DNA from 2 places in the Paraburkholderia sp. BR10937 genome. Region 2 is predicted to be linked to the other one. Evidence: predicted binding sites of a transcription regulator. Region 2 holds the regulator's gene; the other holds the start of a gene.
The links. Region 2 encodes HrcA, which represses chaperone genes, less so after heat shock. Its sites were predicted from a motif close to TTAGCACTCNNNNNNNNNGAGTGCTAA; they were not measured.
Positions count from the first base shown of each region.

Region 1: groES (co-chaperone GroES) is a predicted target of HrcA. The motif match lies at 3,932-3,958, and genes of this name have one in related genera.

Region 1 is NZ_JBFRCL010000010.1:171,674-186,471, forward strand. Features, by position in the region: gene epsC (serine O-acetyltransferase EpsC) at 1-486, shown strand, start outside; gene AB4Y44_RS11320 (helix-turn-helix transcriptional regulator) at 486-749, shown strand; gene AB4Y44_RS11325 (family 2A encapsulin nanocompartment shell protein) at 865-1,797, shown strand; gene AB4Y44_RS11330 (family 2A encapsulin nanocompartment cargo protein cysteine desulfurase) at 1,772-3,766, shown strand; gene groES (co-chaperone GroES) at 4,002-4,292, shown strand; gene groL (chaperonin GroEL) at 4,319-5,953, shown strand; gene AB4Y44_RS11345 (sulfonate ABC transporter substrate-binding protein) at 6,041-7,075, opposite strand; gene AB4Y44_RS11350 (LLM class flavin-dependent oxidoreductase) at 7,264-8,586, shown strand; gene AB4Y44_RS11355 (DUF3088 domain-containing protein) at 8,712-9,056, shown strand; gene AB4Y44_RS11360 (amino acid ABC transporter ATP-binding protein) at 9,101-9,859, opposite strand; gene AB4Y44_RS11365 (amino acid ABC transporter permease) at 9,859-10,536, opposite strand; gene AB4Y44_RS11370 (amino acid ABC transporter substrate-binding protein) at 10,550-11,329, opposite strand; gene AB4Y44_RS11375 (nitroreductase family protein) at 11,527-12,129, opposite strand; gene AB4Y44_RS11380 (LLM class flavin-dependent oxidoreductase) at 12,256-13,674, opposite strand; gene AB4Y44_RS11385 (acyl-CoA dehydrogenase family protein) at 13,680-14,798, opposite strand, start outside.
Region 2 is NZ_JBFRCL010000011.1:111,948-126,745, forward strand. Features, by position in the region: gene recN (DNA repair protein RecN) at 1-1,502, opposite strand, end outside; gene AB4Y44_RS11885 (NAD kinase) at 1,599-2,510, opposite strand; gene hrcA (heat-inducible transcriptional repressor HrcA) at 2,796-3,815, shown strand; gene hemH (ferrochelatase) at 4,021-5,088, shown strand; gene AB4Y44_RS11900 (RNA-binding S4 domain-containing protein) at 5,138-5,545, shown strand; gene grpE (nucleotide exchange factor GrpE) at 6,097-6,684, shown strand; gene dnaK (molecular chaperone DnaK) at 6,925-8,883, shown strand; gene dnaJ (molecular chaperone DnaJ) at 9,178-10,311, shown strand; gene pabB (aminodeoxychorismate synthase component I) at 10,367-12,274, shown strand; gene panB (3-methyl-2-oxobutanoate hydroxymethyltransferase) at 12,359-13,174, opposite strand; gene AB4Y44_RS11930 (deoxynucleoside kinase) at 13,240-13,932, opposite strand; gene folK (2-amino-4-hydroxy-6-hydroxymethyldihydropteridine diphosphokinase) at 13,929-14,468, opposite strand; gene pcnB (polynucleotide adenylyltransferase PcnB) at 14,541-14,798, opposite strand, start outside.

The DNA.
Region 1 (14,798 bases), on a different contig from region 2:
CGGCTCGCGCACGAACTCTACCGGCTCGGTTTGCCCCTGCTCGCGCGCATCATCTCGGAGCTGGCGCATGCGGCCACCGGCATCGACATTCATCCGGGCGCGCAGATCGGCAGTGCGTTCTTCATCGATCACGGCACGGGCGTCGTGATCGGCGAAACCGCGATCATTGGCGAGCGCGTGCGCGTGTACCAGGCCGTGACGCTCGGCGCAAAACGCTTTCCCCGCGACGCGGCTGGCAATCTCGAGAAAGGGCTGCCGCGTCATCCCATTGTCGAGGACGAGGTCGTCATTTACGCGGGCGCGACGATACTCGGGCGTGTCACGCTCGGGCGCGGCGCGGTGATTGGCGGCAATGTCTGGCTGACCGAAAGCGTGCCGGCGGGGGCGCATATCACCCAGGCGATTTCCCGGCACGAAGTGCGCGCGCCGGCGCATGAACGCCCCGGCACCGCCGCCCCGGATGCAATCGCAACGGGCGCGGCATGATGAGCGCCATCGTCCATGACTTCGGCGCCACGGTGCGCCGCCTGCGCGAGGCGCAGGCCTGGTCGCAGGAGCGGCTCGCCGAGCATGCGGGACTTAACCGCACCTACGTCGGCGAAATCGAGCGGGGCACGGCCATCGCCTCGATCGTCACCGTCGAAAAGCTTGCACTGGCTTTCGGCGTGGGTATCGCGGAGCTGCTTGCGGGTGAGACCGCGGGCGCACCGAGCGCCATCTCGCTTCCCGGCAGCACCTTGTCTCCCTGAGTCTTCCCCGCACGCTGCCGCCTATAGCCGGTTGATCCGGCTGCCTTGGCTCCTGATAATCGGCCGTCGTCATAAGCAAAGCAGTTTTCGTTATAAGTAACCGGAGCCCTCGTTCATGTCCTCGATTCAGAGCGGCCAGACCGCGCTTGGCGATAACGCCGCGCGGCAACTGGCGAATGCCACCAAAACCGTCCCGCAGCTTTCCACGATCACGCCGCGCTGGCTTACGCACCTGCTGCAATGGGTGCCGGTCGAAGCCGGTATTTATCGTCTGAACCGCGTTAAGGATCCCGAAGCAGTGCGTGCCGCCTGCACGGCGCGTGAGGACGAAGGCACGCTGCCCACGACATTCGTGCCTTACGAAGAGCAGCCGCGCGAATACTTCCTCAACGCGGTGAGCACGGTGCTCGACGTACACACGCGGATTTCCGACCTGTACAGCAGCCCGCACGACCAGATCAAGGAGCAACTGCGCCTCACGATCGAAACGATCAAGGAGTTGCAGGAAAGCCAGCTCATCAACAATCCCGACTACGGCCTTCTGGCGAACGTCGAGGAAGACCAGCGCATTTTTCCGCTGACCGGCGCGCCCACGCCCGACGACCTCGACGAACTGCTCACGAAGGTCTGGAAAGAGCCCGCGTTCTTCCTTACCCATCCGCTCGCGATTGCCGCATTCGGCCGCGAATGCACGCGGCGCGGCGTGCCGCCGCCTACGGTCAGCCTGTTCGGTTCGCAGTTCCTTACGTGGCGCGGCATTCCGCTGATTCCTTCGGACAAGGTGCCAGTTGCCGACGGCAAGACCAAGATCCTGCTGCTGCGCGTGGGCGACAAGCGTCAGGGCGTGGTGGGCCTGTATCAACCGGGCGTGGCGGGAGAGCAGGGGCCGGGGCTGTCGGTGCGCTTCATGGGCATCAACAACCAGGCGATCGCGTCGTATCTGATCTCGCTTTACTGCTCGCTGGCGGTTCATTCGCCGGATGCGCTGGCTGTGCTCGATGACGTGGAAATCGGCAAGTACCATGACTACCCTGACACCTACCGCTAAGCCAACGGAGATCGCGCATCCGCCGTTGCCGGGCGGACTGCCGGATCCCGCCACGCTCGCGCGGCTCGCCAACGAGTTCTTCAGCACGTTGCCGGGCGGCGCAGGCGCGCCTGGCATCGCGGCCGGCAGCGGTGCGGTAGGCGGCGTGCCGTCCGCCTTGCCCGCGGCCGCGCCGATACTCGCCTCGGTCAGCAATCCGGCGCCGGCGGGCTCGCCGCTCGCGGGTCCGGGCGGCATCGGCACAGGCGTGCCGGGCTTCGCGCCGCCGCAAGGCAAGGCGCCGGGCTTGAATCTCGCGCCTTCCGCGCCCACGCACGTGCTTTCGCTCGGCAATCGCGTACCCGCGCTCGCGCCGCATGCGGCGGCGGCGAACGGGCTGCCCGACAACGCGGTGACGGTCGCGCCGGCGCTGGAGCCGCGCGCGGGCGGTGCGCTGCTTGGCGTGCCGCAAGCGTACGCCGTGTCCGAGCCGCCCGAGCCCGTGCGAGCCACGACGAGCGAGCGTTCGCCGTTCTACTTCACGGAAACGGCGGGCAACGGCTGGCGCGATACGGCGCGCGATATCGAGGTGCCGGTGCGCGGGCTCGCCTCTCCCGAAGCGTTCGGCTTGCCGGGCGACGATGCGCTGCGCGGCTTGCTGACGCTCAATGATCCGGACTACGATGCAAACGGCGGCCCCGCGCGATACTTTCTCGACGAACGTGCGGCAGCGCCAGGCGGGAGCCCGGGCGTGCCGTTGCGCGGCGCGCATCCGCCTTTCGATGTCAATGCGGTGCGCCGCGACTTCCCGATCCTCCAGGAGCGCGTGAACGGCAAGCCGTTGGTGTGGTTCGACAACGCCGCGACGACGCACAAGCCGCAGGCCGTGATCGATCGCCTCGCGTACTTCTACGCGCACGAGAACTCGAACATTCACCGCGCGGCGCACACGCTCGCGGCAAGAGCGACCGACGCGTACGAGCATGCGCGCAAGACGGTGCAGCGCTTCATCAATGCATCGTCGCCCGAAGAGATCGTGTTCGTGCGCGGCACGACCGAGGCGATCAACCTGATCGCGAAGACCTGGGGCGTGCAGAACGTGGGCGAGGGCGACGAGATCATCGTCTCGCATCTCGAGCACCACGCGAACATCGTGCCGTGGCAGCAGCTCGCCGCGCTCAAGGGCGCCAGGCTGCGCGTCATTCCGGTCGACGATTCAGGCCAGGTGCTGCTGGACGAGTACCGCAAGCTGCTCAACGACCGCACGAAGATCGTCTCGGTCACGCAGGTGTCGAACGCGCTGGGCACGGTCGTGCCGGTGGACGAGATCGTGGAGCTTGCGCATCGTGCGGGCGCGAAGGCGCTGGTCGACGGCGCGCAGTCGATTTCGCACATGCGCGTGGACGTGCAGGCGCTCGATGCGGACTTCTTCGTGTTCTCGGGCCACAAGATCTATGGGCCGACCGGTATCGGCGTGATGTACGGCAAGCGCGAGGTGCTGGAAAACATGCCGCCATGGCAGGGCGGCGGCAACATGATCCAGGACGTGACGTTCGAGCGGACGGTGTTCCAGCCGCCGCCGTCGCGCTTCGAGGCGGGCACCGGCAATATCGCCGATGCGGTGGGGCTGGGCGCCGCGCTGGACTATGTGAGCCGCGTTGGCATCGAGACCATTGCGCGTTACGAGCATGATCTGCTTGCCTACGCAACGAGCGTGCTCGCCCCGGTGCCGGGCGTGCGCCTCGTGGGCACGGCCCGCGACAAGGCGAGCGTGCTGTCGTTCGTGCTGAAGGGCTACAGCACCGAAGAGGTGGGGCAGGCGCTGGGCCGCGAAGGCATTGCGGTGCGCGCGGGGCATCATTGCGCCCAGCCCATACTGCGCCGTTTCGGTCTGGAAGCCACTGTGCGGCCCTCGCTCGCGTTCTACAACACGTGCGAGGAAGTCGATGCGCTCGTGTCGGTCGTTCGCGGTCTGGCGCCGCGGCAGTAACACGACCCCGGAGCGGCGTTGCCTGACGCCGCTCCGCTTCCTCTTTTCCTCTCTCCCGTTCCGTTTTCCACTTCCGCGCGATATCGATAAGCCCGTTCGTGAGATATCGATCTGCCAATCCGTTATTGGAGCGGCGCGCGTCGGCTTTTTATACTCGGTTTTCCATCAGCACTCGCACGAGGCGAGTGCCAGTTTCACCGCGAATAACCGAGAGATAACCGCAAGGAAGCCACCTATGAGCCTGCGCCCACTGCACGATCGCGTGATCGTCAAACGACTCGACCAGGAAACCCGCACCGCGTCGGGCATCGTCATTCCCGATAGCGCTGCCGAAAAGCCCGACCAGGGCGAAGTGCTGGCCGTGGGGCCGGGCCGCCGCGACAACGACGGCCGCCGCATTGCGCCGGACCTGAACGTGGGCGACCGCGTGCTGTTCGGCAAATACGCGGGCCAGACCGTGAAGGTCGACGGCAACGAACTCCTCGTGCTGCGCGAAGAAGACATCGTCGCAGTCGTCAATCAATAAGCGAGAACCTGAGAGAGCACGTCATCATGGCAGCCAAAGACATCGTATTCGGCGATATCGCCCGCACCAAACTCATCGAAGGCGTGAACCTGCTCGCCGACGCCGTCAAGGTCACGCTCGGCCCGAAGGGCCGAAACGTCGTGCTCGAACGCAGCTTCGGCGCGCCCGTCGTGACCAAGGACGGCGTTTCGGTCGCCAGGGAGATCGAACTGGCCGACAAGCTCCAGAACATCGGCGCGCAGGTCGTGAAGGAAGTCGCCTCGAAAACGAGCGACGCAGCGGGCGACGGCACCACGACCGCCACCGTGCTTGCGCAGGCGATCGTGCGCGAGGGGCAGAAGTACGTGGCGGCGGGGCTCAACCCCCTCGACCTGAAGCGCGGCATCGACAAGGCCGTGGTGGCCGCCGTTGAAGAACTGAAGAAGATCAGCAAGCCCACCACGACGAGCAAGGAGATTGCGCAGGTCGCGACGATTTCGGCCAACGGCGAGGAGTCGATCGGCCAGCGCATTGCCGAGGCGATCGATCGCGTGGGCAAGGAAGGCGTGATCACCGTGGAAGACGGCAAGTCGCTCGCCGACGAACTCGACGTCGTGGAGGGCCTGCAGTTCGATCGCGGCTATCTCTCGCCGTACTTCATCAATAACCCGGACAAGCAGGTCGCCGAACTCGACAATCCGTTCATCCTCCTGCACGACAAGAAGATCTCGAACATTCGCGACCTGCTGCCGCTGCTCGAACAGGTGGCGAAGGCAGGGCGCCCCCTGCTGCTGATCGCCGAGGATATCGAGGGCGAGGCGCTCGCCACGCTCGTCGTCAACAACATTCGCGGCGTGCTGAAGACGGTGGCCGTGAAGGCGCCGGGTTTCGGCGACCGCCGCAAGGCGCTGCTCGAAGACATCGCGATCCTCACGGGCGGCCAGGTGGTCGCCGAGGAAACGGGCCTCACGCTCGAGAAGGCCACGCTCCAGGAGCTGGGCCAGGCCAAGCGCATCGAGGTGGGCAAGGAAAACACCACGGTGATTGACGGCGCGGGCGAAGCGGGCGCCATCGAGGCGCGCGTGAAGCAGATTCGCGTGCAGATCGAGGAAGCGACCTCCGACTACGACCGCGAAAAGCTGCAGGAGCGCGTGGCGAAGCTCGCGGGTGGCGTGGCCGTCATCAAGGTGGGCGGCGCCACCGAGATCGAGGTGAAGGAAAAGAAGGACCGGGTGGACGATGCGCTGCATGCCACGCGCGCGGCCGTGGAAGAGGGCATCGTGCCGGGTGGCGGCGTGGCGCTGATCCGCGTGCGTCAGGCGATCCTCGACCTGAAGGGTAAGAACGCCGACCAGACGGCGGGCGTGAAGATCGTGCTGCGCGCGCTAGAAGAGCCGCTGCGCCAGATCGTGAGCAACGCGGGCGAAGAAGCGAGCGTGGTGGCGGCGAAGGTCGCGGAAGGCACGGGCAACTTCGGTTACGACGCGGCGACCGGCGAATATGGCGATCTCGTCGAAAAGGGCGTGCTCGATCCGACCAAGGTCACGCGCACGGCGCTGCAAAACGCGGCTTCGGTGGCGGGGCTGCTGCTCACGACCGATGCCACGGTGCATGAGGCGCCTAAAGCCCCGGCGGCGCAGTCGCCAGTGGGTGGCCCTGGCGGCGCCGATCTCGGCTTCTAGGCCGGGCTTGCTGGGCTGAGCGGGAAGGCCGCCCTGGCGTGACGCCAGGCGCGGCTGGCATGTTTCGGCAACCGGGCGTTAGCGCGCTCAGGCGGATTGCCAGCGCGCATCGACGACCACGAGCTTCTTCGGGATCAGCTTGAGTTCGGAGAACGTATCGGCGATTTGCTGCTGGTAGGCGAGCGTGGCCGCGTCGATGGGCTGCACGCCGTAGCTCGCGCGCTTGAGGGCGAGTTCGAGCGTCGGCGCGTCGAGGCCGACAAGCGGTGACAGTTGAGCCGCAACGGTCGGAACGTTGTCGCGCGCCCAGGTGTCCACGGCGCCGATTTCCTCCACGACCGCATGCAGGACAGCCGCATGCGCGGTCGCGAAGTTGCGACTTGCTATGTAGTACTGCGTATTGCGAACGAGGTTTTCACCGTTCGCGATCGAACGCACTTTCGCCTGGCGTTCGATCGCCGCGAGATAGGGGTCCCAGATCACCCACGCGTCTACGCTGCCGCTTGTGAATGCGGCGCGCGCATCGGCGGGAGCGAGATAGACGGGTTGGATGTCTTCGTACTTGAGGTTGGCTTTCTGCAGCGCCTTGACGAGCAGATAGTGCACGTTCGAGCCTTTGTTGAACGCAACGCGCCTGCCGCGCAGGTCGGCGGGCGTGCGGATCGGCGAATCTTCGTGCACGACGATGGCCTCACCCTGCGGCGCGGGCGGCTCGCTTGCAATGTAGACGAAATCCACACCGCCGGCCTGCGCAAAGATGGGCGGCGTTTCACCCACGGTGCCGACATCCACCGCGCCGGCGGCAAGCCCTTCCAGCAACTGCGGGCCGCCGGGAAACTCGAGCCATTGCACGGTGAAGCCCAGCGGCGCGAGCCGCTTCTCCAGCGTGCGCTGGGCCTTCAGCACCACGAAGTTGCCGTACTTCTGGAAACCGATGCGCAGGACCTTGCCGTCGCCCGCGCGTGCCGCGCCACTTTGAAGCGCCAACGCGGCGGCGCTCGCGAGCCCCGTTGCGCCACGCAGCGCGGCGGCCGTCGCGGTCCCCGCAGCGAGCTTCAATAGCTTGCGGCGCGCGCTTTTTGCCGTGTGTTCATTGTGATTCTCGTAGTTGTCGTTCGACATCGTGCCGTTGCCCATTTAAATGTCCACGTTGAAACTGCCGCGCTTGCGCGGCGATCCGCCTCTCACCTTAATCTGTTTCAACATCGGCACAACCAAGATATTGTCAGATGCTTATCTGCGCTGGCGCCCTCAGCGGATTTTGCCGATCCGGAGTATGTTGTGAATTTCGTTTTCCGGTGGCCGAAGCGATGAACCGAAATCGACAGTTGCATCTCGGCGCATTCATGCGCCCCGTCAGCCTGCACACGGGGGCGTGGCGTTACCCCGGTGCATACCCCGACGCGAATTTCAACTTCGCTCATCTGAAGCGCTTTGCGCAGACGCTCGAGCGTGCGCGTTTCGACGCGTTCTTCATGGCCGATCACCTGGCCGTCTTGAACATGCCGGTCAACGCGCTCAAGCGCAGCCACACCGCCACCTCGTTCGAACCGTTCACCTTGCTCTCGGCGCTTGCCGCCGTGACGGAGAAGATCGGCCTCGTCGCGACGGCTTCGACGACGTTCGACACGCCGTACCATGTCGCGCGCCGCTTCGCCTCGCTGGACCATTTGAGCGGCGGCCGCGCGGGCTGGAACCTCGTGACGACCTCGAATCCGGACGCGGCGCTCAATTTCGGCCTCGAGGAACACGTGGAGCACGACGAACGTTATCGCCGCGCACGCGAGTTCTACGACGTCGTGACGGGCCTCTGGGACAGTTGGGCCGACGACGCTTTCGTGCGCGACCTGGAGAGCGGCGAATATTTCGATCCGTCGAAGCTCCATGTGCTCGCGCACAAGGGTGACTACTATTCCGTACGTGGGCCGCTCAATATCGCGCGGCCGCCGCAGGGCTGGCCGGTGGTGGTGCAGGCCGGATCGTCGGAGGCCGGGCGGCAGCTCGCGGCCGAAACGGCCGAGGCGGTCTTCACCGCGCAGCCGAATCTCGAAGCCGGCAAACGCTTTTATGCCGATGTGAAAGCGCGGATGGAAAAGGTTGGCCGCGATCCCGATCATCTGAAGATCCTGCCCGGCGCGTTCGTCGTGGTTGGCGATTCGCTGGAAGAGGCGCGCGAGAAGCGCGAGCGCCTGGACAGCTTCGTGCACTACGACAGCGGCATTGCCTCGCTATCGATCGCGCTCGGTCACGACGTCTCCGGTTTCGATCCCGACGGCCCGTTGCCCGAGATTCCGGAGAGCAACGCAAGCCGTTCGGCGCGGCAGCGCGTAGTGGACTGGGCGCGCGACGAGGGCTTGACGATTCGCCAGCTCGCGCAGCGTGTGGGCGGATACTCCGGCCTGCAAATGGTGGGCACGCCCCATTCGATCGCGGACGAGATGGAGCAATGGCTGGTGGAAGCGGGCAGCGACGGCTTTAACGTGATGTTCCCGTATCTTCCCGCAGGCCTCGACGACTTCGTGGAGAAGGTCGTGCCCGAGTTGCAGCGGCGCGGTATTTTCCGTCGCGAGTACGAGGGCAATACGCTGCGCGAGCACCTTGGCCTGCCGAGGCCGGAGAACCGGTTCTTTTGAGGTCATGGAAAACGTGGCTTAGCATCGGCGCGAATATTGTTGGATCGATTCATTCGTGGCGGCGGCAGCGGTCGCGCACGACAATCCCCGTGTGTCCTTAATTCAATCACGGAGCGTCTTCCGCCATGACTCGAGACCTGCTGCTGTTGCTGGAACCTGGCTTCACCGATCCCGCGCGTCCTGGCGAGCGTTTCATCTGTCCGGACGGCGCGCCGATAGAAGGACTGCTCGCGTCCGAGCCCGAACGCGTCGCGCGGCTCGATGTGCAACGCCTGCCGTTCGCGCGCCCGCGGGCAGCCGTGATCGACGTGCTCGACGAGGCGCATCAGGGGTTGCCCGTACTCGTGCTGGGCGACGAGCATCCCGTTCCTGAGGGCGTGGAAACGCTGAACGGCCGTCACTTCGTGACCGACACGAAGCGCATTCTCGCGCTGCTCGCCGAGCGGCACGGTTTTCCCAAGGTGCACTGAGGCGGTACGAACAGGCGGCGTCGGGCGACGCCGCCTGCATTTGCCTAGAACGAGGGCAGCGCCTGCGTGAGCGTGGAGACGAAGCGCACCGTGCGCGCATCGCGCGGGTGTGCGAAGAGTGCATGCGACGGACCGGCCTCGACGATCGCGCCATCCTTGAGGAAAACGGCGTCGTGCGCGACAGAAGCCGCGAGCCGTAAATCATGCGTCGCCATCAGCATGGTCGTGCCTTCCAGCGCAAGCTGCCTCAGCACGTCGACCACTTCGGCGGAAAGCTCGGGATCGAGCGCCGAAGTCGGCTCGTCGCAGAGCAGCACCTGGGGCGAGGGCGCGAGTGCGCGCGCTATCGCCACGCGTTGCTGCTGGCCACCCGAAAGCGTGGAGGGCCATGCGTCCGCCTTCTGGGCAATTCCCACTTTCGCAAGCAGCGCGGCGGCGCGCTCACGGGCTCGCTCGCTCTCCCATTTGAGGACCGTGACGAGGCCTTCCATCACGTTCTCGATCACGCTCAGGTGCGGGAACAACTGGAAGTTCTGGAACACCATGCCGGTATGCCGGCGCACCGAGGCGATTTCGGCGTGGGAGAGCAGCCGGCCGCGGCTGAATTCGAGGCGGGCATCGCCCACGCTCAGCGTGCCGGAGTCAGGCACTTCGAGTAGATTGATGCAGCGTAGCAGCGTGCTCTTGCCGCTGCCGGACGGTCCGATCAGCGCCGTGACGCTGCCGGCCTTGAGCGTGAGGTCGATGGCCGCGAGCACCTCGTGGTCCCCGAATGACTTGTGGAGTTTCTCGATGTGGATCATCAGCGCCCCGCCTGGAACAGGGCATGGCGGCCATAGCGCGCTTCGAGACGCCCTTGAGCCTGCGAGAGCACGGAGCTGAACACGAGATAGATCAGTGCGGCCTCGGTATAGAGAATGAGGGGTTCGTAGGTCACGGCCGCGATGCGTTGTGCAGCCTGGAAGATTTCCGGCACGGTCAGCACGGCCGCGAGGGACGTGTCCTTCACGAGCGAGATGAACGAGTTCGAGAGCGCGGGCAACGCCACGCGAATCGCTTGCGGCAGGATGGCGCGGCGCAGCGCCTGCGCGCGCGTCATGTTCATCGAATAGGCGGCTTCCCACTGACCGCGCGGAATCGATTCGATCACGCCACGAATGACTTCCGCGTTATAAGCGCCCACATTGAGTGAAAAGCCGATGATGGCTGCCGTCAACGGATCGAGCACGATGCCCACGTTGGGCAGCCCGTAGAAGATGACGAATAGCTGCACGAGCAGTGGCGAGCCGCGAAAGAGCCAGATATAGAAACGCACGGCCGCGACGGCCCAGCGTTGCCCGAAGAGGCGAATGAGCGCCGCGCAGAACGCGAGCGCCATGCCGATCGCAAACGAAGCCAGTGTGAGCGGGACGGAAAAGACCAGTCCCGCGTAGAGCAATGGCCACAACGATTGCGCCATCAAATGCAGCCATGCCGGCATCGTTCAGTCCGCCTTATTGCGAAACGTCTTTGCCGAAATACTTCTGCGAGATCTTCGCGTAGGTGCCGTCGGCCTTGATATCGGCGAGCGCCTTGTCGACGGCCGCGACCAGGTCCGGGTTGCCCTTGCGCAGCAGCACGCCCGACTGGTCGTCAGCGGAAGACGCGTCGATGGCGGCAATCTTGAGCTTCGCGTCCGGCTTGTGCTTCTGGAAGTCGAGGAACGAAAGCGCGTCGTTGACGGTGGCGTCCACGCGGCCCGACGTCAGCAGATCGATCGATTCGTTGAAGCCTTGAACCGGCACGACGTCAGCACCGTGCGACGCGGCGAGCTTGCCGAAGTTGCTGGTCAGCGTGTTGGCCGACTTCTTGCCCTTCAGGTCGTCGAAGGAATGGATGGTCGTGTTGTCCGAGCGCACGATCAGCACGGCGTGCGTCGAGATATACGGCTTCGAAAAATCGTACTTGGCCTTGCGTGCGTCGGTGATCGAAACTTCGTTGATCACGGCGTCGTAGCGGTTGACGTCGAGGCCCGCGATCAGGCCGTCCCATTTGCCTTCGACGAACTGCGGCTTCACACCAAGCCGTTGTGCGATGGCCGTGGCGATATCGACGTCGAAGCCGGTCAGCTTGCCGGTTTCGTCATGGTAGGTGAACGGCGCGTAAGTGCCTTCGGTGCCGACACGCAACACACCGGACGACTTGACCTGCGCAAGTTCGTCGCCAGCGAGGGCCGGCGCCGCGGCGACGACCGACAGCAGAGTGGCGAAAAGAGCGGAGCGGATGGCTTTCATGATTGAAATATTCGTAATGAGAGTTTCGTTGGCGGCATCAGTGAGTCGACGGATTCTACTGTCGGCGTGTCTGCCTGCAAACCAGACACATTCGCTATGCATATGCTCTGGTGGAATATAACGACGGATATGTCGCAGCGACGGATGCGCCGCGCGGGAAAGCTGAGATCAGCGCGCCAGAGCGCGCCGATCGGGGGTCATTCGGTGAACGCGAACGCGCCTTCCGCGGAAATCGCGGCCAACGGCAGGCGTCCGTTCGGTAGTTCGCGGGCGCGCAGCGCCTCATTCAACTGTGCGGGGTCGCCCGCGCGGCCGATCGCGAGGGCCGCTTCGATGGCATAGTCGTCCGGTATCGCGAGTTCAGAGCGAATCCGCTCGCGCTCGATTCCTGCCAGTCCGTGCGCCTTCCAGCCGGACAGGCTGGCCTGAAGTCCAAGTTGTGCCCACGCGGCACCGCTGTCGAACGAATGCGTGAGCGAAGCAACGGGATCCTTTGCGCCCGGCCGCACGAAAGTTTTCTTTGACAGGACGATCACGATGGCGGCGGCATGTTGGGCCCAACCACGGTTGAATTCGTTCAGAAAGCCGAGGAAGTTCGACCAGTGCGCCGTACCTCTGCGGGCATAGACGAAACGCCAGGGCTGGGAATTGTACGAAGAGGGCGCCCAGCGCGCCGCTTCGAGAAACGTGAGCAGCGTGGCTTGTGGCAGCGTGTCGTCCGTGAAGGCCCTCGGCGACCAGCGGTCGAGGAACTGTCGATCGATCGCGTGGTCGGCGGTGCGTTGATTCGAGGTCGTCATGGGTATGTCCTGTGGATGGGCGCAAGGAAAGAGCAGCCCGTGCGCGTGCGCGGGCCCTCGTTGCGACGAGTATAGAATCGCGCCTCTTTCCGGCTAACGCATTTGTTTTGGGTTGCTTATGTTTATTTACGCAGCCGGGGCGGGAACCACTTCGCCCCTCCCCAGGGCCGATTCGCGCTTCACTCGCTCGATGTCGCGATAGCGCGCCGCCGGATGCTCGTCGGGCAATCGTGCACCGCCGCCGAAGAGCTTTTCGCGCAAGGTGCCCGGCGCATAGTCGCGCGGGTACACGCCGCGCCGCTGCAGTTCGGGCACGAGATATTCGACGACATGCTCGAAGGTCTCATGCGCGAGCGCGTATGCCAGATTGAATCCGTCCACGCCGGTCTCTTCCACCCACTCCTGGAGGATGTCGGCAATCGTCGTGGGGGAGCCGACGAATACCGGCCCCATTCCGCCGACGCCGCCCCACTTCGCCAGCGCTTCGATGGTCCAGGTCGTGTCACCACCCGAGAGATGTTCGACAGCCGAGTGGATCGCATTCGTTTGCACGCGCTTGACCGTGTCGGTGGGCAGGTACTGCCCGAAGTCGATGCCGGTCCAGCCGGACATGAAGACGAGCGAACCGTCGTAGGAGACGTGGCGCTGATACTCCTCGAAGCGCGCCTGCGCCTTGGCATCGGTCTCGTCGACGATCACGGTGACGAGGTTGTAGATCAGCAGCTTGTTCGCATCACGCCCGGCGAGCGCCGCCTGACGGCGCACGTCCGCCACGTAGTCGCGCAGCAGGTTTTTTGTGAGCGCCGCGACGAACACACATTCGGCGTGCTGCGCGGCGAACGTCTTGCCGGGGCCCGATGCGCCCGCCTGAAACAACACAGGCGTGCGCTGCGGAGAAGGCTCGCAAAGGTGATAACCTGGCACTTCGAAGTACTTTCCATTGTGGCCGATTTCGTGCACTTTCTCGGGGTGCGTGAACACGCGCCGGTCCCGGTCGCGCACCACGGCGCCGTCTTCCCAGCTTCCTTCGAACAGCTTGTAGAGCACCTCGACGTATTCCGTCGCGACTTCGTAGCGGTTGTTATGGTCGCGCAGGCCGCCTTGCCCGATGTTCTTCGCGCCGCTCTCGAGATACGACGTCACGATGTTCCACGCGAGGCGCCCCTGCGTGTGATGGTCGGCCGTGGAGAGACGGCGCGCGAACGTGTAGGGGTGCTCGAAGCTCGTGGACGCCGTGATGCCAATGCCTAAATGCGACGTCACCATCGCGATGGGCGCGGCGAGTTGCAGGGGGTCGTTGACCGGAATCTGCGCCGCCTGATGAAGCGCGTGATAGTTACTTCCTTTGTAGACGTCGTAGTAGCCGATTACATCTGCGATGAAGATCGCGTCGAACACACCGCGCTCGAGTATCTTCGCGAGGTCGGTCCAGTAAACGAGATCCTTGTACTGCCACGAGCGATCGCGCGGGTGAGTCCAGAGGCCTGGCGACTGGTGGCCCACGCAGTTCATCTCAAAGGCGTTCAGGTGGATGGTTTTGCTCATGATGTTCACTTGCTCCCGCGTTCCGGTCCGTTGCCGATTTGCCAGAGAAAGGGTGGCTCGGTGCCGTTGATGGTCCAGTCGCCCACGGTCTTCGCCTTGTAGACGAGTGGATTGTGCGACGACACCGCGCGTGCATTGCGCCAATGGCGGTCGAGCGCGTGGCCGGCGCGGATGGCAGACGCGCCGAGTGCATCGAACAGATGCGTCGCCGCGCGCAGCGCGAATTCGGAGGCGACGATCTGGGCCTGCGCCGAAGCGATTTCGGCTTCCACGTTTGCCGCGCGCTCGGCCTCGTCGTCACCTTCGAAGCGCGCCTCGTAGGCGCGCTGCGCGGCTTCTCCAGTCTGCAGCGCAACGGCTTTTGCACCATAGGCCCACGAGGCGATCTCGCCGATCACCTGCTGGATCTGCGCGTCGTCACTCACACGCGGCGCGTTGCCGTGGCTGTAGATACGCTTGCGGTTGCGCACGAGGGTGGCGGCGTCGCGCCTCGCCGCCTCGGCAATTCCTGCGAGCGTGGCGACGTGAAAGAGCTGATAGAACGCGGTCTGATATTTGAAGCGGCGGTTGAAGTCGATGATGTTGCGTCCCTCGACCGCGGCGTCGCGGAACAGCGTGGTGCCGCTACCCGTGGTCGTCTGGCCGAAGCCGTCCCAGTCGTCTTCGCGAAGCACGCCGGGCTGGTCGGTCGCCACGGCCACGATCACGTCGCTGCCGTCTTCTTCGCGCTGCGCGAACACATCGATCCAGTCCGCGTAGAGGCTGCCGGTGCTGTAGTACTTCGAACCGTTGAGCACGAAGCCGCCGTCGCGGCGCGCGACCTTTGTGTCGATCTGGCCGAGCGCGACGTCGCCAGCCTCGGTCCACGCATTGCCGACAAGCTGGCCGCTCACGAAGCGATCGAACCATGCGCGCTGGTCCGCGCCGGCAGGCACGTTCAGCCAGTCCTCGACGAAGGCGAAGTGGCCGCGCAGCGCCTGCGGCAGGTTCGAGTCCGCAGCGGCAAGCTCGATGAGCAGTTGCGCCAACTGCGCGATCGAAGCGCCCGCGCCACCGTTACGCACCGGAATGCGCACGGCGCCGAAGCCCGCTTGCTTGAGCGCGGCAATCGCGTCATGCGGCAG
Region 2 (14,798 bases):
GCGACCTGCGGCAAGTGCGTGACGCACAGCACCTGGCGTGCGCGCCCGAGCTGGTGCAGCAAACGTCCCACCACTTCGGCGACGCCGCCACCAATGCCCGTATCCACTTCGTCGAAGATCAGGGTGGGCGTGGGGCTCGCCGCGCTCGCGATCACGGCGAGCGCGAGGCTGATGCGCGCGAGCTCGCCGCCCGAGGCGATCTTCGCGAGCGGGCGCAGCGGCACGCCGGCATGGCCCGCTACGCGGAATTCGATCTGTTCCAGACCATGGGCGCCGCCGATCGGCTCGCCGGTCGAGCTGCTGCCGAGCGCCACGAGCGCGACTTCGAAGCTGCCGCCGGCCATCGACAGTTCCTGCATGCCTTGCGTGACCGCCGCGCCGAGCGCCTTCGCCGCCTTGGCGCGCGCCTTCGAGAGCTGGCGCGCCTGCGCGAGATAGGCGTCCTGCGCCTTCTGCTCGGCGGCGCGCAGGCCGTCGAGATCGGATGCGGCGTCGAGCGCCGCGAGCTGCTGGCGGCGCGACGCGTGTTCTTCGGGCAGCGTCTCGGCCGGCAGTCGGAACTTGCGCGCCGTCGAATGCAGCGCGTCGAGGCGCCGTTCGACCTGCGCGAGATGCTGCGGATCGAGATCGAGACGCTGCGCGTAGTGCGAGAGCGAGTACGCCGCTTCCTGGATCTGGATCGCGGCCGGTTCGAGCGCGGCGAGCGCGTCGTTGAGCTCGGCGTCGACCTCGGCGAGAGAGCGCAGCTTCGAGACCATCGAGTTCAATTGCGAGAGCATCGCCTCGTCGGATTCGGATAACGCCGCGAGCGCGCCTTGCACGCCTTCGATCAGGTTGGCCGAGTTCGAAAGCCGCACGTGCTCCGCGTTCACTTCTTCCCATTCGCCCGGCTGCGGCGCGAGCTTGTCGAGTTCGGCGAGCTGCCAGGCGAGGCGCTCGCGCTCGAGCTGCAGCTCGCGGTCGCGCGACATGGCGCTTTGCAGGGCGAGACGCGCGTCGCGCGCCTCGCGCCACGCGCGCGTGACGGTGGCGGCGAGATCCGTGAGGCCGGCGTGCGTGTCGAACAGTTCGCGCTGCGCGTCGGGGCGCATGAGTAGCTGGTGCGCATGCTGGCCGTGGATGTCGACGAGCATTTCGCCCAGCTCGCGCAGTTGCGCGAGCGTGGCGGGCGTGCCGTTGATGAAGGCACGCGAGCGCCCGCCGCTGTCCACCACGCGGCGCATCATGACCGTGTGCTCGCCGTCGCCGTTCGTGAGCGCCTGCTCGTCGAGCCAAAGCGCGGCATGCGCGGGCACATCGAACTCGGCGGTGATGTCGGCGCGGGTCTCGCCCGTGCGCACCACGCTCGCGTCGGCGCGTGTGCCGAGCGTGAGGGCGAGGGCGTCGATCAGGATCGACTTGCCCGCGCCCGTTTCGCCGGAAAACACAGTGAAGCCGCTGTCGAATTCGAGGTCGAGCGCGGCGACGATCACGAAGTCGCGAATCGAGAGATGGCGAAGCATGGCGTCTGGTTCTGCTTTTTCTGGGTTGGCTTGGATTACCGTGGGACTGCTGGCTGCATGGCAACGGCCGCGCGCGCTTCACGCGAAGACGCGGGGTTAGTCCTCCGGATCGCCCTGCAGCGAGGGGTGCTCGTTCCAGTGCAGCTTCTTGCGCAGCGTGCGGTAGTAGCTGTAGCCGACCGGGTGCAGGAAGGGCACGGTGTGGCGCGAGCGGCGCACCTCGATCACGTCGTTCAGCTCCAGCGCCGTGAACGACTGCATGTCGAAATTCACGTTGACGTCGCGGCCCGCGACGATCTGGATGCTCACCTTGCAGTCATCGGGCAGCACGATCGGGCGGTTCGAGAGCGCGTGCGGCGCGATCGGCACGAGCACGATGCCTTGCAGCTGCGGATGCAGGATCGGCCCCTGCGACGAGAGCGCGTAGGCGGTCGAGCCCGTGGGCGTCGCGACGATCAGACCGTCGGAGCGCTGGTTGTACATGAAGCGGCCATCCACGTTCACGCGCAGTTCGGCCATGCCCGAAAAGCCGCTACGGTTCACGACCACGTCGTTGAAGGCAAGCGCGTGGTAAATCGGGTCGCCGTCGCGCGTGATGCGCGACTCCAGCAGTGAGCGCTCCTCGCGCTCGAACGAGCCGGCGAGCAGCTGCGGCACGACTTCCTGCATCTCGGAGAACGCGATGTCGGTAATGAAGCCGAGCCGCCCGTGGTTGATGCCGATGAGCGGCGTGCGGTAGGGCGCGAGCTGGCGGCCGATGCCGAGCATCGTGCCGTCGCCGCCGAGCACGACGGCCACGTCCGCGCGCGCGCCGATTTCGGCCGGCTGCAGCGCGGGATAGCCCTGCGCGCCAATTTCCTCCGCGGTCTGCGCTTCGAATACGACTTCGAAGCCGCGCTTCGAAATGGTCTGGGCGAGCGCCGTCAGCGGCTCGGCAATGCCTGGCGTATTGCTGCGCCCAACGAGCGCAACCGTCTTGAACTGGCTCTGGATCTTCTGGATCTGCATGCCGGCATTACACCATAGTCAGGTCACGAAAAGAACCTGGCGCAAGCCGGGCGCGGCCCGCCAGGCCTTGCGCGCTGCGCCCTTCAGCCCGAAGCCGGTGACACGGCGATGACACCGCGCCAGATACCGGGCGAGGGGGCGTGCGATGTGGCGTGCGATGTGGCGTGCAATCCGCCCGGCGACGGCGGCCGAAACCCGCCCCACCCCGCGCTGCAGGCCTGCCCGCCGGGCCCGGCATGGCGGCGTACTCGCGGCCAAAGCGCCATTAGGCTAAAATTTTGAGTCATGCTAGATCCCCGCGCACAAACCCTCCTCAAGACGCTGATCGAGCGCTACATCGCCGAAGGTCAGCCGGTCGGCTCGCGCACGCTGTCGCGCTATTCCGGCCTGGAACTGAGCCCGGCGACGATCCGCAACGTCATGTCGGACCTCGAGGAGCTGGGTCTCGTGTCCAGCCCGCATACCTCGGCCGGGCGTGTGCCCACGCCGCGCGGCTATCGCCTGTTCGTCGACACCATGCTCACCGTCGAGCCCAGCTCCGACGACGACGCGCTCACGCGCGCGGTGAAGACCACGCTGCGCCCCGGCGAGCCGCAGAAAGTCGTGGCGGCCGCCGCCAGCGTGCTGTCGAACCTCTCGCAGTTCGCGGGCGTGGTGCTGACGCCCCGGCGCAGCCACGTGTTCAAGCAGATCGAGTTCATGCGCCTGTCCGACAAGCGCATCCTGCTCATCATCGTGACGCCCGAAGGCGACGTGCAGAACCGCATCATGGCGACGCAGCGCGACTTCACGCCTTCCGAGCTCATCGAAGCCTCCAATTACATCAACGCGCACTTCGCGGGCCTGTCGTTCGACGAGGTGCGCCGCCGCCTGCGCGAGGAAATCGACGCGCTGCGCGGCGACATGACCACGCTCATGCACGCGGCCGTGACTGCGAGCACCGAAGAGCCCGAAGGCGGCGATACCCTGCTCATTTCCGGCGAGCGCAACCTGCTCGAAGTGGCCGACCTTTCTTCGGACATGGCGCGCCTGCGCAAGCTGTTCGACGTGTTCGACCAGAAAACCAGTCTCCTGCAGCTGCTCGACGTCTCGAGCCACGCGCAGGGCGTGCAGATTTTCATTGGCGGCGAGTCGCAACTCGTGCCGATCGAGGAAATGAGCGTGGTGACGGCTCCCTACGAGGTGAACGGCAAGATCGTCGGCACGCTCGGCGTGATCGGGCCGACGCGCATGGCGTACAACCGGGTGATTCCGATCGTCGACATCACCGCGCGCCTGCTCTCGCTCACGCTGAGCCAGAACTGAGCGCCGCATCGGGCACAGCGGGCATCGGGCACCCCCGCCTTTCCGACGATCATCCCCGAAAGGCATGGCCCGCGCCATCGGCCGGATGGCCAACGTGCGGCGGGGCGCTGCGTCGCGGCTGCGGTTTGGCCCGCCAGGACCGCCCGCTATAATGCTTGTTTCATGCAACCGTTGCTGCGCATTCGCGCGGCGCCACTGATCGCCTATGCGTTTCGACCTGGAGCGGCCTTCGCAGTCCGCCGCGGCGCATCGCGTCGCCGTGCTGCTCATCAACCTGGGCACGCCGGACGCGCCCACGCCGCGCGCCGTGCGCCGCTATCTCGCGCAGTTTCTGTCCGATCCGCGCGTGGTCGAGATTCCGGCGCCGATCTGGCAGGTCATCCTGCGCACGCTGATCCTGCCGTTTCGCGGCCGCTCGTCGGCGAAGAAGTACGCGGCGGTCTGGACGCCCGAGGGTTCGCCGCTGCGCGTGCACACGCAGAAGCAGACCGACGGCCTGCGCCACCTGCTGCAGATCAACGACTACACGGTCCTCGTCGATTACGCGATGCGCTACGGCACGCCCGACATCCCGGCGATGCTGAACCAGCTCAAGCTGGCGGGCGCGGAACGCATCCTGCTCATGCCGATGTACCCGCAGTACTCGGCGTCGACCACGGCCACGGCGTTCGATGCGGCCTTCGTCGCGCTGCGCCGCATGCGCAACCAGCCGGAAATCCGCACGGTGCGCGGCTATCACGACCATCCGGCGTATATCGCGGCGCTCGCGGCGCAGGTGCACCAGTACTGGCACGCGCACGGCAAACCCAATTTCGCGGCGGGCGACCGGCTCGTGCTGAGTTTTCACGGCGTGCCGAGCCGCACGCTCGATCTGGGCGACCCGTACCACGACCAGTGCCAGCAAACGGCCGCGCTCCTCATGCACGCGCTGGAGCTGACGCCGGTCGAATGCCGGGTGACTTTCCAGTCGCGCTTTGGGCGGGCGCAGTGGCTCCAGCCGTACACGGCGCCCACGCTGCGGGAACTGGGCGCGGGCGGCGTGCGGCGGGCGGACGTGTTCTGCCCCGGTTTCACGGCGGACTGCCTGGAAACCATCGAGGAAATCGGCATGGAAGTGCGCGACGAGTTCCTGCACGGCGGCGGCAAGGAGTTTCACCGCATTGCGTGCCTGAATGCCTCGCCGGCGTGGATCGCGGCGCTAGGCGAGATTGTTGCGCAGCACCTGCAGGGCTGGCCCGTGCAGGCCGCGGCGCCGGCAGGCGCGGTGGCCTGACCGGGCGAGTCGAGCGTGAACTGAGCGGCGCACATCCGGAAAGCTTCTGATGAACTACAAGATTTCGACCGAACCTGGCGCGCGGCTGCGCATCGATAAATGGTTATGGGCGGCGCGTTTCTTCAAGACGCGCTCGCTCGCCTCCGACGCCGTGGGCAAGGGGCGCGTGCGCATCGGCGGCGACGCCGTGAAGGCGTCGAAGGACGTGCGCGTGGGCGACCTCGTCGAAATCGAGATCGATCACGTGGTCTGGGAGGTGCAGGTATTGGGTATTTGCGAGATGCGCGGACCCGCCAGCATCGCGCAGACGCTTTATGCGGAAACCGAGGCCGGGCGCGAGAGGCGCGCGGCGGAGCAGGACCGGCGCCGGCTCTTTCGCGAACCGGCTGCCGTGTTGCAGGGCAGGCCGACCAAGCGCGACCGCCGCACTATCGACAAATTTTCGCGTGAGGGTTGAAGAGCGCTTCCATCGTCGCGTGCACGCCCCCGTATTCCGTCGTGTTTTCGTTCACGGCGCCCGACATGCAGATGGTCGTAGTTCCGGCGATGAGTACCAGAGCGACCACCGATATGGCAAAGGTCAGTTTCACGGTACTCCCCTTGGGATCGCAGCAAAACGGCCAGTTTCGGAGCCCGGTTAGCGTTTTTATGCGCGGCGATGCCGCTAAAAAATGTGCTGACCGTGGGCCCATTCGGTGCGGTGCCAGGCTCAGGGTAAACGCGCCATGAGCAGCACCTGTTCCTGAGTGTAGGTCAGGGATGTCCCTTACTCAATTTCATTTTTGCGGCGCTGCAGTAATGGTTGTTACGAGCGATTTCGCGGCCTGGATGTCTGCATAAAAAAGCCGCAATAGCCCCTTGAAACAAGCGATCCGGCACCCATGTGCAGTCGCAATGTACGAAGCCTCTGTCGCGTCGGCGCAACGACGGTCGGCGCAGCAGAGCGGGTTGCGTAAAGGCGCCCGCAGCTTTGTTCCCCTTTTTCACTATTCAACGACGTTCAGCGACATGGAAAACACGCAAGAGAACCCGACGAGCCAGAACCCCACGCCCGCGGACGAGGCGTCGCAGGCAGCCCAGCCCCAGGCGGCTGAAGCGGTCGAGCAGGCAGCCCAAGGCGGCGTGGACCAGAACGCTGCGGCGCTTGCCGAGGCCGCACTGGCCGAAGCCCAGGCGAAGATCGCCGAATTGCAGGACGCCTTCGTCCGCGCCAAGGCCGAGACCGAGAACGTGCGCCGCCGCGCGCAGGAAGACGTCGCCAAGGCGCACAAGTTCGCGATCGAAAACTTCGCCGAGCACCTGCTGCCGGTGATGGACAGCCTCGAAGCCGCACTCGCCCATAACTCGGACGACCTCGCCAAGGTCAACGAAGGCGTCGAGCTCACGCTCAAGCAACTCACCGGCGCGCTCGAGAAGGGCAAGGTCGTCGCCATCAACCCTGTGGGCGAGAAGTTCGACCCGCACCGTCACCAGGCCATCTCGGTGGTGCCGTCCGAACAGGAAGCGAACACGGTGGTCAGCGTGCTGCAAAAGGGCTATGTGATCGCCGACCGCGTGCTGCGTCCGGCGCTCGTGACCGTTTCGGCACCGAAGTAAGAAAGATGTAAGTCACGCGACGGCCTGAGGGAAGCAAAAAAGGCCCGCGATTGAAAAAAATGATGGAACGCATAGCCCAAACCCCTTGAAATCGCCGTAACGGCACTTATTTGGGCAGCAGTTCCGTATTGAAGTGGACGCCAGCCGCGCACAAGGGAAAACGCGGCTCGAGCATGCAGTTACCTGCGCAGCGCGAAAGCGGCGTCCGCACAGCGACCAAATTCTGGAGATTTGACAAAAATGGGCAAAATCATTGGTATCGACCTCGGCACCACCAACTCGTGCGTGGCGCTGATGGAAGGCAATCAGGTCAAGGTGATCGAGAACTCGGAAGGCGCCCGTACGACGCCGTCGATCATCGCCTACATGGACGACAACGAAGTGCTGGTCGGCGCACCGGCCAAGCGCCAGTCGGTCACCAACCCGAAGAACACGCTGTACGCGGTCAAGCGCCTGATCGGCCGCCGCTTCGAAGAGAAGGAAGTGCAGAAGGACATCGGCCTGATGCCCTACAAGATCGTCAAGCACGACAACGGCGACGCCTGGGTCGAAGCGCACGGCACGAAGCTCGCGCCGTCGCAGGTTTCGGCCGAAGTGCTGCGCAAGATGAAGAAGACCGCTGAAGACTACCTCGGCGAGCCGGTCACCGAAGCCGTGATCACGGTTCCCGCGTACTTCAACGACAGCCAGCGTCAGGCCACCAAGGACGCCGGCCGCATCGCCGGTCTGGAAGTCAAGCGCATCATCAACGAGCCGACGGCAGCCGCACTCGCGTTCGGTCTGGACAAGGCCGAAAAGGGCGACCGCAAGATCGCCGTGTTCGACCTCGGCGGCGGCACGTTCGACATCTCGATCATCGAAATCGCGGATGTCGACGGCGAAATGCAGTTCGAAGTGCTCTCGACCAACGGCGACACGTTCCTCGGCGGTGAAGACTTCGACCAGCGCATCATCGATTACATCATCGGCGAGTTCAAGAAAGAGCAGGGCGTCGACCTCTCGAAGGACGTGCTCGCGCTGCAACGCCTGAAGGAAGCCGCTGAAAAGGCCAAGATCGAGCTGTCGTCGGGCCAGCAGACCGACATCAACCTGCCGTACATCACGGCGGACGCCTCGGGTCCGAAGCACCTGAACCTCAAGTTCACGCGCGCCAAGCTGGAAGCGCTGGTCGAGGAACTGATCGAGCGCACCATCGAGCCGTGCCGCATGGCGATCAAGGACGCAGGCGTGAAGGTCGGCGACATCGACGACGTGATTCTCGTTGGCGGCCAGACGCGTATGCCGAAGGTGCAGGAGAAGGTGAAGGAGTTCTTCGGCAAGGACCCGCGCCGTGACGTGAACCCGGACGAAGCCGTGGCCGTTGGCGCCGCGATCCAGGGCCAGGTGCTCTCGGGCGACCGCAAGGACGTGCTGCTCCTCGACGTGACCCCGCTCTCGCTCGGTATCGAGACGCTCGGCGGCGTGATGACGAAGATGATCAACAAGAACACCACGATCCCGACCAAGCACGCACAGGTCTACTCGACGGCGGACGACAGCCAGTCGGCCGTGACGATCAAGGTGTTCCAGGGCGAGCGCGAAATGGCAGCGGGCAACAAGCTGCTGGGCGAGTTCAACCTCGAAGGCATTCCGCCCGCACCGCGCGGCGTGCCGCAGATCGAAGTGACCTTCGACATCGACGCGAACGGCATTCTGCACGTGGGCGCGAAGGACAAGGCCACCGGCAAGGAAAACAAGATCACCATCAAGGCGAACTCGGGCCTGTCGGAAGCCGAAATCGAGAAGATGGTGAAGGACGCCGAAGCCAACGCGGAAGAAGATCACCGTCTGCGTGAGCTGGCCGACGCGCGCAACCAGGGCGACGCACTGGTTCACAGCACGAAGAAGGCCGTGGCCGAGTACGGCGACAAGATCGACGCCTCCGAAAAGGAAAAGATCGAAGCCGCGCTGAAGGACCTCGAAGAAACGCTGAAGAGCTCGTCGGCCGACAAGGCGACGATCGAGGCGAAGGTCGAGGCGCTGTCGGCAGCGTCGCAGAAGCTCGGCGAAAAGATGTACGCCGACATGCAGGCGCAGCAGGCAGGCGCGGCCGGTGCCGCCGGCGCGGGTGCCGCAGGTGCCGGTGCGGCCGAGCAGGGCGCGCAGAACGACGCCGACGACGTGGTCGACGCCGAGTTCAAGGAAGTCAAGAAGGACTAAGCCGGTTCGTGGCGGTCATGACCGTTCTGCCTGATCAGCGAACGGTCGTGATCCGATCAAAGCGGCTACGAAAGCGGCCGCATCGGTTACGATGCGTGTCAGCATTGCAGCGCCTGGCGAGCCAACCGGCTCTCCGGGCACATTTGTTTTATGGAGGCTGTTCTCTTTCAGGGGCCGCCGCGGCGTGAGAAGCGCCTGTGCGGATGTTCAGGGGAACGGCAAACGGGTCACGAGATCCAGCATTCAAGAGGAGCCGGCGCGCGCCGTGAAGCGCGAGGCCGGCGTTGAACCGATATGGCGAAACGGGATTACTACGAGGTTCTGGGCGTCGCGAAGAACGCGGGCGACGACGAAATCAAGAAGGCGTATCGCAAGCTCGCGATGAAGTATCACCCCGACCGCAATCCGGACAACAAGGATGCGGAAGAGCATTTCAAGGAGGCCAAAGAGGCCTACGAAATGTTGTCGGACTCGCAAAAGCGCGCCGCTTACGACCAGTACGGCCACGCCGGCGTCGATCCCAACATGGGCGGCGCGGGTGCGCAGGGCTTCGGCGGTTTCGCGGACGCTTTCGGCGACATCTTCGGCGATATCTTCGGCCAGGCCGCGGGCGGCCGTGGCGGCCAGCGCGGCGGTCCGCAGGTGTATCGCGGCGCGGACCTGCGCTACAGCATGGAAATCACGCTGGAGCAGGCGGCGCACGGCTACGAGACGCAAATCCGCGTGCCGGGCTGGAGCGGTTGTGAAGTCTGTCACGGCTCGGGCGCGAAGCCCGGTACGAAGCCCGAAACCTGTCCGACCTGCCATGGTTCGGGTTCGGTGCGCATGTCGCAGGGCTTTTTCAGCATTCAGCAGACCTGCCCGAAGTGCCACGGCACGGGCTCGTACATTCCCGAACCTTGCACGAACTGCCACGGCGCAGGCAAGGTCAAGGAAACCAAGACGCTCGAAGTGAAGATTCCGGCGGGCATCGACGACGGCATGCGCATCCGCTCGGCCGGCAACGGCGAGCCTGGCATCAACGGCGGGCCGTCGGGCGATCTGTACGTCGAGATCCACATCAAGCAGCACGCGGTGTTCGAGCGCGACGGCGACGACCTGCACTGCCAGATGCCGATTCCGTTCACCACGGCGGCGCTCGGCGGCGAGATCGAAGTGCCGACGCTCGCGGGCCGCGCATCGTTCACGGTGCCCGAAGGCACGCAGTCGGGCAAGACGTTCCGTCTGCGCGGCAAGGGCATCAAGGGTCTGCGTTCGAGCATCGCCGGAGATCTGTATGTGCACGTCCAGGTGGAAACGCCGGTCAAGCTCACCGATCACCAGCGCGAGATGCTGCAGCAGTTCGAGAAGTCGCTCGTGGAAGGCGGTTCGCGCCACAGCCCGCAAAGCAAGAGCTGGTTCGACCGCGTGAAGAGCTTCTTCGACTGATGCGCTTTTCCGGCGTCACCATGCAGCAGCAGGTCAATTGCAGGTAGTTAGCGTAATGGCAGTCAATTCTGGCGGCGCGACGGGTGATGCGACGAGTGTTGCAACTTTCGCGCTGCTCGACGACGGCGACTCGACGGCGGCTAGCCGTTCGAGCCGCCTTTATACGGGGTTCGTGCGCGAGCTTGCATGCGAGCGTGCGGCGGACCTCGACGCGGTGTGCGCGCAAGCGAATGCCGAACTGGGCAAGGGACTTCACGCCCTCGTGATCGGTGACTACGAGTTCGGGCGCACGCTCGAATTCGCAAAGCGCGACACGAGCGCATCCATCGAAACGCAGCACGGCCACGCCGCGCTGCGTTTTTTATTGTTCGAACGCTGCGAAACGCTCTCGCGCGAGGAAGCCGACGCGTGGCTTGCGGCGCAAGAGGGCAGTGAAGCGCCTGCGCCAGCGGGCGTGGCGGGTGTGACGATCGGTGTCGATCGCGAGCGCTTCGAGCAGGACATCGCCGCCGTGCAGGATGCCTTGCGCGCGGGCGACTCGTATCAGATCAACTACACCTACCGGCTCGGCTTCGAGGCGTACGGTTCGCCGCTCGCGCTTTACCGGCGCCTGCGCGAGCGTCAGCGCGTGCGTTACGGCGCGCTGATCGCGTTGCCGGGCGACCGCTGGGTGCTCTCGTGCTCGCCGGAGCTGTTCGTGGAGAAGCGCGGCAAAACGTTGCGCGCGAAACCGATGAAGGGCACGGCCGCGCGCAGCGCCGATGAGGAGCAGGACGCCGCCGCCGCGCGTTTTCTCGCCAACGACCCGAAGAACCGCGCCGAAAACGTGATGATCGTCGACTTGCTGCGCAACGATCTCTCGCGCGTCGCGCAAACCGGCTCGGTGCGCGTGCCGGCGCTCTTCAGCGTGGAGCCCTACGCTTCCGTCTGGCAGATGACCTCGACCGTGGAAGCCACGCTGCGCGAAGGCACGACATTCACCGCCGCCATGCGCGCGCTCTTTCCGTGCGGCTCGATCACGGGCGCGCCCAAGCACCGCACGATGGAGCTGATCGAAGCGCTCGAACATGCGCCGCGCGGGCTTTACACCGGCACGATAGGGTGGCTCGAAGCGCCCTCGGCAGGCGAGGCGTGTGGCGACTTTTGTCTCTCGGTCGTGATCCGCACGTTGACGCTCGATGCGCCTTCGAGGGGTACGGGCGGCACGCGGCGCGGCGAAATGGGCGTCGGTGCGGGCATCGTGCTCGACAGCGTGGCCGCCGACGAATACGAGGAGTGCCGCTTGAAAGCCCGCTTTCTGACCGACGCCGACCCGGGCATCGAATGCTTCGAAACGATGTACGCGACGCGCGCTGACGGCGTGCGTCACGTGGAGCGTCACCTCGCGCGTCTCGCGGCGAGTGCGGCGTGGCTCGGTTTCCCGTGCAACGTTCAAGCGTTGCGAACGCGCATCGACGAAACCTGCGCCACGTTTGCAGACGAGAACGCGCCGTACCGGGTGCGCCTTGCGCTCGGCAAGAGCGGGGCGGCGACGCTCACCAGCGCGCCGCTTGCTGCGCTCGCGCACGACACCGTGGGCGTGCTGCTCGCGCCGGATCACGGCTTTGCGCCGGTCGAATCCGCCGACGCGCTGTTGTTGCGCAAGACCACGCGCCGCGCCGAATTCGATCGCGCATGGCGCGAGGCCGAAGCACAGGGCGGCTTCGACATGCTGTTCTTCAACGAGCGCGGCGAGCTGACCGAAGGCGGCCGTTCGAACGTGTTCGTGAAGCTCGACGGCAGGTGGTTCACGCCGCCGCTCGCCGCGGGCGTGCTGCCGGGCGTGATGCGCGGCGTGCTGCTCGACGACGAAGCGTTCGGCGCACAGGAGCGTGTGCTCACGCACGACGACGTGCTTAACGCCGAAGCCCTGATGCTCACGAACGCGCTGCGCGGTGCCGTGCCGGCGCGCTTGATTCGATGAAGCGGCCGTAGCAGACCACAAAAACAAAGCGCGCCCCTTCAGACGGAGCGCGCTTTTTTCATTCTGCGAAGCAAAGTCGGCGGATCAGAACACGTGCTCGGGCCCCGGGAACGTGCCTTCCTTCACGGCCTGCACATACGCGCGCACGGCCGATTCGATATCGGGCTGGCCCGTCATGAAGTCCTTCACGAAGCGCGGCCGCTTGCCGGGGAAAATGCCGAGCATGTCGTGCAGCACGAGCACCTGGCCCGAGCAGTCCACACCTGCGCCAATGCCGATGGTCGGAATGCGCAACTGCTTGGTCACTTCCGCGCCGAGCGCCGCGGGCACGGCCTCGATCACCACGAGCTGCGCGCCCGCGTCCTGCAGCGCCAGCGCGTCGCGAATCATCTGCGTGGCGGCCGCATCGCTCTTGCCCTGCACCTTGAAGCCGCCGAACGCGTGCACCGACTGTGGCGTGAGGCCGATGTGCGCGCACACGGGCACGGCGCGCTCCACCAGCATCTTCACCGTGGGCGCGAGCCATTCGCCGCCCTCGATCTTCACCATCTGCGCACCGGCGCGCATGAGCTTCACCGAGTTCGCGAACGCGTCTTCGGGCGTGCCGAAGCTGCCGAACGGCAGATCGGCGATGATCAGCGCCCTGGTTTGCGCACGCGCCACGCAGGCCGTGTGATAGGCGATGTCGTCGATGGTGACGGGCAGCGTCGTGGTGTGCCCCTGGAGCACGTTGCCGAGCGAGTCGCCGATCAGCACCGTATCGACGCCCGCGCGGTCGCACAGCGCCGAGAAGCTCGCGTCATAGCACGTCAGCATGGCGATGCGCTCGCCCGCATCGCGCATGGCCTGGAGTTTGGGCACGGTGACCGCGCTGCGGCTCGTTTCCTGCAGGTAACTCATGGGGAAATCCGTTGGGAAAGGGAAAACGGGAGGGGCTGCGCCGTTCGATCGCGCCGATGAGGCGGTTATAGCGACGTGCCCTTGACGAAGGATTCCTTGCGGCCGCGCATCGTCTCGATACGTTCGGCGACGAGCTCGAGGTCCGCATCGGAACCTGGCAGATCCAGATGCTCCGCGCCGACGGTGAGCACCGGCGCATGATCGTAATGATAGAAAAAATCGTTGTAGCTGTCGCACAGCGCTCGCAGGAACGCACTCGAAATAGCCAGCTCGCGCGGCAATGCCCGCTTCTGGATGCGCGCATACAGCGCCTCGGGGCTCGCCTGCAGATAGACGACGAGGTCAGGCGCGGGCGCGGATGACGTGAGGCGCGAGGCGAGCGCGCGGTAGAGCGGCAGTTCGTCTTCGGCGAGTGTGAGGCGTGCGAACAGATCGTTGCGTTCGGCAAGGAAATTCGTCACGAGCGGCACGCCCGCTTCGCGGCGCGCGGCCACGTCGCGCGAAAGCTGCTCGCGCTGCAAGGCGATATGCAGTTGCGCGGCGAGCGCATGCGACGAGGGCGCGGTGTCGCGATACACGCGCTCGAGAAACGGATTGTCGGCGTTCGATTCGAACAGCGTCTGCATCGACCAGCGTTCGGCCAGACGCGTCGCGAGCGTGGTCTTGCCCGCGCCGATCGGCCCTTCGATCACGATGTACTGGAGCGCGGCTGGCCGCGTGGCGCGCGCGCTGACGACGGGCAGGGGTGTCGTGCTCATCGGCAGTTGCCGGAGGGTGGGGTGTCCGGCGCAGGCGCCGTGCCCATGCACTGGCACAACGGCTTGACCTTCTCGATGCGCTGGTCGGCCACGGCGGCGAGGTAGGCGCTGGCCGGCCCCTGGCCCGGAATCACGAGTTCGGGATCGATCTCGACGAGCGGCACGAGCGCGAACGCGCGGCCCGTCATGCGCGGATGCGGCACGACGAGGTCGGTTTCGTCGATGGTGGCGTCGCCGTAAAGCAGGATGTCGATGTCGAGCGTGCGCGGCGCGTTGCGAAAGGGACGCTCGCGGCCGAAGTGATGCTCCACGCGCTGGCACAGGCCGAGCAGCGCGTGAACGTCGAGACTCGTCTCGATCTTCACGACGCAGTTGTAATAGTCGTCGCCGCCCGCGTCGATGGGCGCGGTGCGGTACAGACTCGATTTGGCGACGACGGTGAGGGTGTGCTGTTGCGCGAGGCACACCACCGCGTCTTTGAGGGTCTGGCGCGCATCCCCCAGATTCGCGCCAATTCCCAGCCAGGCAACCGTCATGGCTTCACTTCCTGCGACTTATGTTGCGGTTCGACGCATGTGCGCCGCGGCAAGCCGCGACGCCGCATGGCGTCAGTCCTCGTGCGGACCGGCGTGGCCGTCATAGTCCGCACTGCTGGCTTCATGCACGTCACCGGCTGCGCCGGCTTCCGATACAGCACCTTCGCCCGTTCTGCGGCTCTTCGCGCCGCCGCGGCGGCGGCGTTTGCGCGGCGAGCGCTCCTTGCCGCCCTGCGCGAGAAGCGTCTCGCGCTCGGCGTTGTCGCCGGAAATGAAGTCCGTCCACCATTGGCCGACTTCGGCGTCCAGCTCGCCCGATTCGCAGCGCAG